3 regions of the Pantoea phyllosphaerae genome follow, and region 3 is predicted to be linked to each of the others. Evidence: predicted binding sites of a transcription regulator. Region 3 holds the regulator's gene; each other region holds the start of a gene.
What was found. The regulator Fur, encoded in region 3, represses iron uptake genes when iron is present. The targets are predictions, from matches to a motif close to ATAATAATGAGAACNACTATCAA.
Positions count from the first base shown of each region.

Region 1: fes (enterochelin esterase) is a predicted target of Fur. The motif match lies at 991-1,013, and genes of this name have one in related genera.
Region 2: ACR6A7_RS07920 (isochorismate synthase) is a predicted target of Fur. The motif match lies at 897-919, and genes of this name have one in related genera.

Region 1 is NZ_JBPFDE010000004.1:195,533-199,654, reverse strand. It holds gene ACR6A7_RS07965 (TonB-dependent siderophore receptor) at 1-792, opposite strand, end outside; gene fes (enterochelin esterase) at 1,069-2,280, shown strand; gene ACR6A7_RS07955 (MbtH family protein) at 2,321-2,539, shown strand; gene ACR6A7_RS07950 (enterobactin synthase subunit F) at 2,532-4,122, shown strand, end outside.
Region 2 is NZ_JBPFDE010000004.1:184,551-188,672, reverse strand. It holds gene fepB (Fe2+-enterobactin ABC transporter substrate-binding protein) at 1-769, opposite strand, end outside; gene ACR6A7_RS07920 (isochorismate synthase) at 947-2,125, shown strand; gene ACR6A7_RS07915 ((2,3-dihydroxybenzoyl)adenylate synthase) at 2,136-3,752, shown strand; gene ACR6A7_RS07910 (isochorismatase family protein) at 3,770-4,122, shown strand, end outside.
Region 3 is NZ_JBPFDE010000003.1:34,711-38,832, reverse strand. It holds gene glnS (glutamine--tRNA ligase) at 1-847, shown strand, start outside; gene ACR6A7_RS05550 (hypothetical protein) at 1,085-1,480, shown strand; gene fur (ferric iron uptake transcriptional regulator) at 1,541-1,984, opposite strand; gene fldA (flavodoxin FldA) at 2,339-2,869, opposite strand; gene ybfE (LexA regulated protein) at 3,004-3,279, opposite strand; gene ybfF (esterase) at 3,435-4,122, opposite strand, start outside.

The DNA of each region.
Region 1 (4,122 bases), on a different contig from region 3:
GCGCAGCAGCGCGTTAATATCTTTATTGACCACCCCTTCGCGCCCGCCCGGATAGCTGCCAGCGTAGGTGCCGGTGCGATCCGCCGCGTGTCCTTCGTTGATGTCGTAGGCGTCCGCCTGGGTTTTCGCCAGATTGCCGTAGAGTCGGAAGCTGACGTCGTCGCCCAGCGGCCCTTCCAGGCTGAAATTGGTGCGGCGCGTCGCGCCCTCGTCCTTATGCTCCGGCACGTTGTAGTAGGCGTTCCAGGAGCCGTGCCACTGCTTGTCGTCATACTTTTTGGTAATGATATTCACCACGCCGCCCGCCGCGCCGTTGCCATAGCGCACCGCTGCCGGGCCGCGAATCACCTCAATACGCTCGATCATCTCCGGCGGCACCCAGTTAGTATCGCCGCGCGTGTCGCGTTCGCCGCGCCAGCCGAGACGCACTGAGTTGCGGCTGGAGACCGGCATGCCGTCCACCAGAATCAGCGTATTTTCCGGCCCCATGCCGCGAATATCGATCTGGCGATTGTTGCCGCGCTGGCCGCTGGTGGAGTTGCCGGTCAGATTGACGCCCGGCATGGTGCGGATAATCTCCGATACGTCGCGCGCAGGCGGACGCTTTTTAATCTCGTCGGCGGTGATGGTGGAGACGCCCGGCGCCTGCAGGTTCTGCTGCGCCGCGCTGACCACCAGGGTATCGCCGACCTCGGCAGTTGAAGCGGTGCGGGCATCGGCAGCCTGTGCGCTGGTCGCGGCCAGGCCGAGTTCAATGAGAATGGCTAATGACAAACGGGATAATGTAGGCATTTTTTATATTCCTGGATTGCCTGCGGAAACCTCACCGTCTCCTGCGGGCGCGCCGGTAAAAGGGTCTTTCCTTGCGAGCAAGCATTCCAGCCGCGCCCAGGCTCTCCCTGGCGGAACATCCGTCTGACAACACAGGCTGATGAGGCTGGCGGAACGCGCGCGCTCCTTGATGTCGGAGCGGGAAACACCCTATTGCAAATGCAAATAATTATCAATAGTATTCTTCATAACATCTGCGCACCTTCAGGTGCGCCTGGCCCAGTAAATAAGCGCTCTATGACGTGGTTAACCAACGAAACCGGCAGTGAATCCTGGTGGCGAACATTACAGCAGCAGGGGCTTCCCTTAATCGAACCCGCCGAGCGCGGCGAATGCGGCGTCACCTTTTTCTGGCGCGATCCGCAGGGAAGTGAAGCCACCTCCTCTATCCGTCGCGTCTGGATCAATATCACCGGCGTCACCGATCATCACCAGCGTGCCGCGCCCCGCTCGCTCAGCCGCCTCCCCGGCACCGACGTCTGGTTCTGGCGCACCCAGTTGCCTGCCAGCTGGCGCGGCAGCTACTGCCTGATGCCCGACAGCGATCCCGCCGACTTTGCAGGCGAGCCAGATATGGCGACGCTGCGCGCCTGGTGGCGCGAAAAATTCCCTACCGCCCAGGCGGATACGCTGAACCCGCAGCGCGGCTGGGCGGGCGGGCGCGGCATGCACGTCTCGCCGCTGCATCTGCCGGACGCGCCCGATCAGCGCGTCTGGCAGGCGGTCGACAGCGGTCGCGCGCCCGCGCTGCCGCTTCAGCACCATATCTGGCAGAGCGCGCGCCTCGGCAATCGCCGTTCGGTGTGGATCTACGCCACCGGCGAGGCGCAGCCGACCGAACGTCCGCTGGCGCTGCTGCTGGACGGCCAGTTCTGGGCAAACAGCATGCCGGTTGCCTGGCCGCTGCAGCAGCTCACCGACGCCGGCGAACTGCCGCCGGCGGTCTACGTCATGATCGACATCATCGACCGCGAGCACCGCAGCCGCGAACTGCCCTGCAATCCCGACTTCTGGCTGGCCCTGCAGGAGGAGCTGCTGCCGCAGCTGCAGGGCTGGGCGCCGCATCGCGTCAGCGCCGCCGAGACGCTGGTGAGCGGACAGAGCTTCGGCGGGCTGTCGTCCGTCTACGCCGCGCTTAACTGGCCGCACTGCTTCGGCGGCGCCATCAGCCTCTCCGGTTCGTTCTGGTGGCCGGAGCGCGGCCAGCCCAACGGCAGGCTGATCCAGCAGCTGCAGCAGGGCGACTACCGTCTCGCGCCGTCGCGCATCTATCTGGAAGCGGGACGCCGCGAACAGCTGATATTCAAAGCAAACCAGCAGCTTCAACAGGACCTGTCCGCCGCTGGGCATCAGGTCGTTTTTCATCCGGTCGACGGGGGCCACGACGCGCTGTGCTGGCGCGGCGGGCTGCTCAATGGACTGAAAGCAATGTGGCAACATCTTCTTTAAATCGCCTGGCTAGCCCGACTGTTGCGGGCAGGAGACCGATATGCAACCTAATCCCTTTGACGATCCGCAGCAGGATTGTCTCGTGCTGATCAACGATCGCCAGCAGTACAGCCTCTGGCCCGCTTTTCGCGCCCTGCCCGCGGGCTGGCGCAGCCTCTTCGGCCCGCAGCCGCAGGCGGAGTGCCTGAGCTGGCTCAACGCAAACTGGCGCGATATCCGCCCGGCCCACCCGAGCGCAAACCGGAGCGACCATGTCTGAGACGCTGATGAACCCACGCCATACTGACCAGAAAATCCTGCCGCTGGTGGCGGCCCAGCCCGGCATCTGGATGGCCGACCAGCTGTCGCAGCAGACTAACGCCTGGGCGGTCGCGCACATTGTCGAGCTGCGCGGCGAGCTGGACAGCGCGCTGCTGAGCAAAGCGATCGTCGCCGGCATGCAGGAGGCGGATACGCTAAACATGGCGTTCGGCGAGCATGAAGGCGAGGCGGTGCAGTGGCCGTCGCCGCAAACCTTTACTCTGCCTGACATCGTCGACCTGCGTCAGCACGCCGACCCAGACGCCGCCGCGCACCAGCTGATACGCGTCGATATGGCTGGCGATCTGCGCGTGCTGAGCGGCGTGCCGCTGTGGCATCACCAGCTGATGCGGCTGGGAGAGCGGCGCTGGTTCTGGTATCAGCGCTATCATCATCTGGTGGTGGACGGCTTCAGCTTTACCGCTCTGACGCGCCGCATCGCCAACCTCTATACCGCCTGGATGCGCAACGACACGCCGGAACCGACGCCTTTTACCCCCTTCAGCGAGGTGGTGGAGGAGTATCAGCGCTATCAGGCGTCGCCGAACTGGCAGCGGGATCGCGACTTCTGGCGCGAAAAGAGCGCGCAGCTGCCGCCGCCCGCCTCGATCTCTCCCCTGCCGCTGGCCGGACAGCGCGCCAGCACCGCGCTGCTGCGCCACACTTTCTCACTGGATAGCGCGCGCTTTCAGACGCTGGTACAGCAGATGGACGTCAGCGCAGCCGACGCCGCCTTTGCGCTGGTGGCGCTCTGGCTGGCGCGCCTGAGCGGCCAGAATGATTTCGCCGCCGGCTTTATCTTTATGCGCCGCATCGGCTCGGCGGCGCTCTGCGCCACCGGGCCGGTAATTAACGTGCTGCCGATGGCGGTGCATTACGATCCCGCCCAGCCGCTCGCCGCGCTGGCGCAGCAGCTGGCCGCGGAGGTGAAAAAGATGCGTCGCCATCAGCGCTTCGACGCCGAGCAGGTGCAGCGCGACGCCGGACGGCTCGGCGACGGCGATCCGCTCTACGGCCCGGTAATTAACCTGAAGATGTTCGACTATCAGCTCGACTTCAACGGGGTGGAGGGGATAACGCATCAGCTCGCCTCCGGGCCGGTGCGCGACCTGGAGATTGCGATCTACCTCAGCGAACAGGGCGCGCTGACGCTGGAGCTGCTGGCGAATGCGGAACGCTATCAGGAAACCGCGCTGACGCAGCACATCAGCCGTTTCGATCTGCTGCTGCGACAGCTGGCGGCACAGCCGGATCGCCCCTGCGGCGAGCTGGATCTGCTGACCGAGGCGGAGCATCAGCAGCTGGAGAAGGTTAATCAGACCGCAATGGCGCTGCCAGCGGCCACGCTCGACAGCCTGCTGCAGGCGCAGGCGCGGCGTACCCCCGACGCCTCCGCGCTGGCGGACGATAGCCACCGGCTCAGCTACCGCGAGATGCGCCAGCAGGTCGAGGCGCTGGGCCAGCAGCTGATCGCCAGCGGCGTGCGGCGCGGCGATATCGTCGCCGTGGCGCTGCCGCGCGCGGTCTTTCTCTCGCTGGCGC
Region 2 (4,122 bases), on a different contig from region 3:
GGCCGCTGGCGACGTTCTCGCCAGAGAGCTGAATAATATCTTTGCGCTGTCCCATACTGTGCGTCTGCTGCAGATCCGCAGGCGGCACGGCGAGCGTAAAGCCGAGCTGCTCCAGCAGCTTGCCCTGTGCTGATTCGCGGGTCCACAGGTTTACCGCGCGGCCGCCGCCGTTAAACACCATGGCGGAAACGGGCTGCGGCGGCAGCGTGATTTTCTGCTTCAGCGCCGCCTCCTGCGCATCGAACGCCTTCACGCGCGCCGCTGCCTCCGCCTCGTGGCCGGTCGCTTTGCCGAGCAGCGTCACCAGCTGCTGCCAGCTTTTATCGTCATAGTTCACTACCAGCGTCGGCGCGATAGCCGAGAATTGATCCACCAGCTTGAGCGCGGAGTCGTTGCCGGTCGCGCTGACGATAATCAGATCCGGCGCTTCGGCGGCCACCGCTTCGGCGCTCGGCTCGCCAATATAGAGCCGCTTGAGATTTTTACGCTTCGCGACGTCGCTCCACTGACGGAAAAAGCCCTTCTCGTCCGCCAGTCGGCTGCCCGGCGCGGTCGCCCCGCTGGCGATGACCGGCGCGTCGATCGCCAGCAGCGAGCCGGTCAGGGTGACGCTGGTAGAGACGATGCGCTGCGGCGCGTTCTCCAGCGTGACGCTGCCGCCGACGCTTTGCAGCGTGCGCGGCCAGCCGCCTTCCGCCCGCGCTTGAGGGTGAGCCAGCACGGTCATGAAAGCCAGCGCGGCCACCGTGGTAAAAATCCGCTTAAACATAAGATTCAGTCCACTTTTTACTGTAATCCAACCTTCTGTCACCTCTACGCATCACGCTGAGATCGCACGCTCACTGCCGCGAATTTATTGACACTCCAGCCTAATCAACGTAGGTTACAGAACCACAATACAAATGATAATCATTATTAGTTATCTTATCATTTATAGGTGAAAATTATGGTGGAAACGTTGACGTTTGGAAATCCCCTGCTTGAGGATTTCTCCGCGCTGTGCCGGGGATTTATCTTCACCTCCCCGTGGCGCAGTATCGCTACGCAAGGCTGCTACACCACGATCGCCGCGCCGGCGGTCGATGGCGACGCGCTAAACGGCGACTTTCAACAGCAGCTGCGACGCCACTTCGCATCGGCAAAAAAACAGGGCATCGCCCACCCAGTCCTGGTCGGCGCCATCCCCTTCGACGTCAGCCAGCCCGCCGCGCTGTTTATTCCGGAATCGCATCAGACTTTTAAGCGCGCCGATCTTCAGGCTGCGCTGCCCGCCGTTCAGGCGCCGCTGCCGCAGGTACGCCGCCGCGCCGCCATGCCGGAGCACGCGGTGTTTACCGCCATGGTGGCAGAGGCCGTGGCCGCTACGCAGCGCGGCGAGCTGGATAAAGTCGTGCTGTCGCGCCTGATGGATATCGTGACGGAGCAGCCGGTGGATATCGCTGCGCTGATGCAGCGCATCGTGGCGCAAAACCCGAACAGCTATCACTTTCACCTGCCGCTGCCGCAGGGCGGCTCGCTGGTGGGCGCCAGCCCGGAGCTGATGCTGCGTAAAGAGGGGCGTGATTTCCGCTCCTGTCCGCTGGCTGGCTCTGCGCGACGCGACGCCGACGCGCAGCGCGACAGGGCCGCGGGCGACGCCCTGATGCAATCAGCGAAAGATCGCCACGAGCATAAGCTAGTGACTGACGCGATGCGCGCGGTGCTGCAGCCGCGCAGCCGCCTGCTCTCGGTGCCCGCGACCCCTTCTCTGCTGACCACCGCCACGCTGTGGCATCTGGCGACGCAGATTGACGGTGAGGCGCTCGATGAGCAGGAGAATGCGCTGTCGCTCGCCTGTCTGCTGCATCCGACGCCAGCGCTGAGCGGCTTCCCGCACGCGCGCGCGCAGCAGCTGATCCAGACGCTGGAGCCGTTTGACCGCCGTCTGTTCGGCGGCATCGTCGGCTGGTGCGACGAGCAGGGCAATGGCGAATGGGTTGTGACTATCCGCTGCGGCACCGTGCACGGCGCGCGCGTGCGCCTGTTCGCTGGCGCGGGCATCGTGGCCGATTCGCAACCAGAATCAGAATGGCGCGAGACGGGTGTCAAACTCGACACCATGCTGCGCGCTTTTGGACTGCAATAAAGGAAATACCATGTCGATCCCCTACCATCGCTGGCCAGACGATCTGGCGGCGCGCTACCGCGAGAAAGGCTACTGGCTGGATGTGCCGATGACCGATATCCTGGCGCGCCATGAAAACAGCGACGCTATCGCCGTTATCGAAGGCGATCTGCAGCTGAGCTACCGTCAGCTGGCGCAGCGCAGCGACAACCTCGCCGCGGCGCTGCAGCGCCGCGGGCTGAAAAACGGCGACACCGCGCTGGTGCAGCTCGGCAACGTCGCCGACTTCTACGTCACCGTTTTCGCCCTGTTCAAGCTGGGCGTCGCGTCGGTCTACGCGCTGTTCAGCCACCAGCGCACCGAGCTGCAATCCTACGCCGCGCAGATCGAACCTGCGCTGCTGATCGCCGATCGCCGCCATGGGCTGTTCGCCGACGACCGCTTTATCGACGCGCTGTGCGCCGATTGTCCGTCGCTGCGGCAGGTGATCCTGCGCAACGACAGCCAGCCGGAAAACGGGCTGGAAGCGCTGATGGCGGAGGCCGCGAACGCTTTTCAGCCGACGCCGACCGCCGCCGACGAAGTGGCGTTTTTCCAGCTCTCCGGCGGTAGCACCGGCACGCCGAAGCTGATCCCGCGCACCCACAACGACTACTACTACAGCATCCGCGCCAGCGACGAGATCTGCGCGGTCACCGCCGACACGCGCTATCTGATCGCCCTGCCCGCGCCGCATAATTTTGCGATGAGTTCGCCTGGCGCGCTGGGCGTCTTCTACGCGGGCGGCCAGGTGATTCTGGCCGAGGATCCCAGCGCGACGAACTGCTTCCCGCTAATCGAAAAACACCAGGTCACTGACACCGGCCTGGTGCCGCCCGCCGTCAGCCTGTGGCTGCAGGCGATCCAGGAGTGGGGCAGCAACCGGGCGCTGGCGTCGCTGCAGCGGATGCAGGTGGGCGGCGCCAAACTGGGCGAGACGCTGGCGGCGCGCATTCAGAGCGAGATCGGCTGCCGGCTGCAGCAGGTGTTCGGTATGGCGGAAGGGCTGGTGAACTACACCCGGTTTGACGACGACGAGCGCACCATTCTCACTACTCAGGGCCGTCCGATTTCGCCGGACGATGAGGTCTGGGTAGCCGACGAGAATGGCGATCCGCTGCCGACCGGCGCCATCGGCCGCCTGATGACGCGCGGTCCCTATACCTTCCGCGGCTACTACAACAGCCCGGCGCACAACGCCGCCAGCTTCGACGCCGACGGTTTTTACTGCTCGGGCGATCTGATCGAGATTAATCCGCAGGGCTACATCACCGTGCAGGGACGCGAGAAAGATCAGATTAACCGCGGCGGCGAAAAGATCGCTGCCGAGGAGATCGAAAACCTGCTGCAGCGCCATACGGACGTGATCCATGCGGCTCTGGTATCGATGCATGACGAGCTGATGGGCGAAAAAAGCTGCGCCTTTATCGTCGCGCGCCAGCCGCTCAAGCCGGTGGCGCTGCGCCGCCATCTGCGCGAGCTGGGCGTCGCCGAATATAAGCTGCCTGACCGTATTACCTGCGTAGATGCGCTGCCGCTGACGCCCGTCGGCAAAGTAGACAAGAAACGCCTGCGCCAACAGCTTGCCGATCAACAAGCGCAAGCCTGACCTGTTCCGGAGATTTTATGGCTATTCCAAAACTGACCTCATATTCGCTGCCTGCCGCCGCCGAGCTGCCCGCCAACAAGGTGAAATGGGCGCTGGAGCCGCAGCGCGCCGCCCTGCTGATTCACGATATGCAGGCCTACTTTCTTAACTTCTGGGGCGAAAACAGCCCGCTGGTCAATCAGGTGGTGGAGAACATCGCCCGCCTGCGCGCCTGGTGCAAGTCGCAGGGCATCCCGGTGTTCTACACCGCGCAGCCTAATCAGCAGAGCGATGAGGATCGCGCGCTGCTGAACGATATGTGGGGGCCGGGCCTGAACAAACATCCCGAGCAGCAGAAGATTGTCGATGCGCTGGCGCCCGACGCCGAGGA
Region 3 (4,122 bases):
GACACAGCTGGTCAACGAAAACGTGGTGGAAGGCTGGGACGATCCGCGCATGCTGACCGTTTCGGGCCTGCGCCGTCGCGGCTATACCGCCGCCTCGATCCGCGAGTTCTGCCGCCGTATTGGCGTCACCAAACAGGATAACGTGGTTGAGATGGCGTCGCTGGAATCCTGCATTCGCGACGATCTGAACGAAAACGCGCCGCGCGCCATGGCGGTGCTCGATCCGCTGAAAGTGGTGATTGAGAACCTGCCGGCTGGCCATAACGAAATCATCACCATGCCGAATCATCCGAACAGGCCGGAGATGGGCACGCGCGACGTGCCGTTTGGCCGTGAGGTCTGGATCGATCGCGCTGACTTCCGCGAAGAAGCCAATAAGCAGTACAAACGTCTGGTGCTGGGCAAAGAGGTGCGTCTGCGCAACGCCTACGTGATCCGTGCCGAGCGCGTGGCAAAAGATGAAGAGGGGAATATCACCTGCATCTACTGCACTTGCGACGTCGATACCCTGAGCAAAGATCCGGCTGACGGCCGCAAGGTAAAAGGCGTGATCCACTGGGTCTCCGCCGACCATGCGCTGCCGGCGGAATTCCGCCTTTACGATCGCCTGTTCAGCGTGCCGAACCCTGGTGCGGAAGAGGATTTCCTGACCACCATCAATCCGAACTCGCTGGAGATTCGTCAGGGGTTTGTCGAGCCAGGCTTACAGAACGCCAGCCCGGAAGCGCCTTATCAGTTTGAGCGTGAAGGCTACTTCTGTGCCGACAGCCGATATTCGCGTCCGAACCAGCTGGTGTTTAACCGCACCGTGGGCCTGCGCGACACTTGGGCGAAAATCGGCGAGTAATTTTTTCGCATTCGGCTTGATATGCATTTACGACAGGGCGAGCAATCGCCCTTTTTTATATCTGCAATTAGCGGCAAGACCATTTTTTGTTATGTAACAATCCATTATCTCTTGTCAGACCAGACTGGGAGTTGTCTGAGTTAACGAAAATTAATCAATTTCCAGATGTGAATTTCATTTTTTCAGGTAGGCTATTCGCTCTTTGAAGAGGCTATGCGGGCATAAAAAGGAAAAATGATGACAGCTCTTGGTCAGGAAGCAAAACACAGCGTGGTAGTTTTACATCAGTTAATCGAACGTATATTCAATCAGCCTTCAGGCGAAGACGATACCTTCGATCTGCTGCTCTCGCACTTCCATCCCGATTTCCGCATGGTCACACCCCAGGGGCGACTGCTCGATTTGAATCAAACTGAAGCGTTGTTTCGGCAGCTGCAGGGGCGTCGCGAAGGCATGCGCATCGCCACCAGCGAACACGCGGTGATCTCTCAGAGCAAAGATGAGATCACTATTCAGTATCGCGAGCTGCAGATGATGAACGGCAGCGATCAGGCGCGCATTTCGCTGGCGATCCTCGACTGCACTACCTCAATCCCCCGCTGGCGCTACCTGCACGAAACGCTGGTCGCCTGACGGCCATAAAAAAAGCCGGTACATAGACCGGCTTATAGCATTACTGCATAGCACACATTTTTACTGATCGTGGAGCGTTTCGTCTTCGCGGCAATCGCCCAGCGAGCAGTGTCCATAGAGATAAAGGCTATGGTTCGTCAGCTTGATGCCGTGACGGGTAGCAATATCTCGCTGGCGTGATTCGATTGATTCATCGCTGAATTCGATGACTTTGCCGCAGTCGAGGCAGATCAGGTGATCGTGATGATGCTGCTGGGTCAGTTCGAAAACCGATTTTCCACCTTCGAAGTTATGACGCGTAACGATGCCCGCATCGTCAAACTGATTCAGTACGCGATAAACGGTAGCCAGACCAATCTCTTCGCCCATATCAATCAGGCGTTTATACAGATCTTCCGCGCTGACGTGATGGCACTGAGGTTCCTGAAGCACTTCCAGAATTTTCAGTCTGGGCAGCGTGACTTTCAGGCCAGCCTTCTTTAATGCGGTATTGTTGTCAGTCATGCGGATATTGTCCTGTTACTTTGCTGGTTACTTGAGGCGCCTTGCCTTGAATGTCGTTCGGTGTCTATTCTCATTTGCGTCTCATTATAGAGGCGAAGTTTTGAAATGAAAACCGAGGGAAACGCCTGAAATCAACACGGGCTGTAAGAAGAAGCGTAACGGCGCCGGGCGGAGAAATGCAGGAGGTTCGTTATCATCTCGCTAACTTCCTGACCTCGCGGAAGAAATAAGCAGATAACCGATGTGGGTATTGTACAGAATCAGAGATAAAAGTTAAAAATCTGTAGCTATTATTTCTATAGGAAAAACCATTAACTCAATGTGAGCCAGCGCCCACATTGAGTATGTGGCTAATCAGGCGTCGATGATGGCCTGCAGCTGCAGCTCATCGTGAATCTGCTTAACCCAGGCTTCGACGCGCTGGTTGGTTAGTTCCGGCTGACGATCTTCGTCAATCGCCAGGCCAAGGAAGTGTTTGTCATCCGCCAGACCTTTAGAGGCTTCGAAGTGGTAGCCTTCGGTCGGCCAGTGGCCGACGATCACCGCGCCGTTCGGCTCGATGATGTCGCGAATCGTGCCCATCGCGTCGCAGAAATACTCTGCATAGTCTTCCTGATCGCCACAGCCGAACAGTGCGACCAGCTTGCCGTTGAAATCGATCTCCTCCAGCGTCGGGAAGAAGTCGTCCCAGTCGCACTGCGCTTCGCCGTAGTACCAGGTTGGAATGCCCAACAGCAGGATATCGAACGCCTCGAGATCTTCTTTCGTGCTCTTGGCAATGTCATGCACTTCCGCAACCTCTTTGCCCAGCTGTTTCTGGATCATTTTTGCAATGTTTTCGGTGTTGCCGGTATCGCTGCCAAAGAAGATGCCTACGATTGCCATGGAGTAAATAACCTCTTAAATCCTGATGATGAGTGCATGCGCAGAGCGCACAATTAAGCGAATGATAGCAGAGCGGGCAAAAGGGCGGAACTCGAAAAGCCGCTCCATTTGCTTCTGCGTGCGCTTTACGCTATTCAGCCCAGTTTGAGTTGCGCCAGCAGCATTTGTTCAATCAGTTCGCTGCGGCTGATGTTGCGCTGCTCAGCCAGGGTGTTTAACGCATCCACGGCTTCGCTGGTCATTTTGAGTTCGACACGACGCAGCCCGCGCACCTTGTCACGTTTCAGTTGATTGCGCTTATTGATGCGCAGCTGTTCATCACGCGAGAGCGGACTGGTTTTCGGTCGACCGGGCCGACGCTCGTTTGCAAACAGATCCAGCGTAGTGCGGTCAGTGTGTTCTTTTGCCATGGGTTAGTAAAACTAGCGGCGCGAGCAGGCGCGTTTATAACGAAATGGGCCATTACCGCGGCAAAAAAATAGGCAGCGGCAAAATTTAGCGCGCCATCATACTCCAGCCGAAGTGATGACGCCAATGGTAAACCGCGAACGGCAAGCTTTTGCTTTTAAAGCGCAAAAAAGCGGCGGACGCTGCGCAATACGGCATCAGGTTTCTCGGCGTGCACCCAGTGGCCGGCGCCGCTGATGACGTGCGCATGTGCCGCAGGAAACTGACGCAGCAGCGCATCGCGATGCTGGTTGTCGAGATAGGGCGAGTCGCCGCCGCGTATAAAGAGCGCGGGATGCGGCCAGGGCGGCACCGCTTCCCAGCCAGATATTGTAGCGTAATTTTCCCATAGCGCCGGAACGTTGAAGCGCCACTCGCCATCCTGAAACGATTTGAGAATAAACTGGATGACGCCTTCTTCTTTTATATGGGCGCGCATCACCTGCGCGGCCTCGCTGCGCTGGCGCACACCTGCGGCGCTAACGGCGCGGATGGCGGCGAAAATCTCGTCGTGGCGTCGCGTCTGATAATCCACCGGCGCGATGTCGATCATCACCAGCCTCTCCAGGCGCTGCGGCGCCAGCGCGCTCATCGCCATGGCGATTTTTCCGCCCATTGAGTGGCCAATAACGGCGGCACGATCGATCTGATGCGCATCCAGGGTGTCGAGCATATCCTGCGCCATGGCGCGATAGCTCATCTCGTCGGCACGCGGCGACAGGCCGTGGTTGCGCACGTCCACCTGTAGCAGCGGGCCTGCGTCTTTCAGGCCGCGCGCCAGCACGCCGAGGTTATCCAGACTGCCG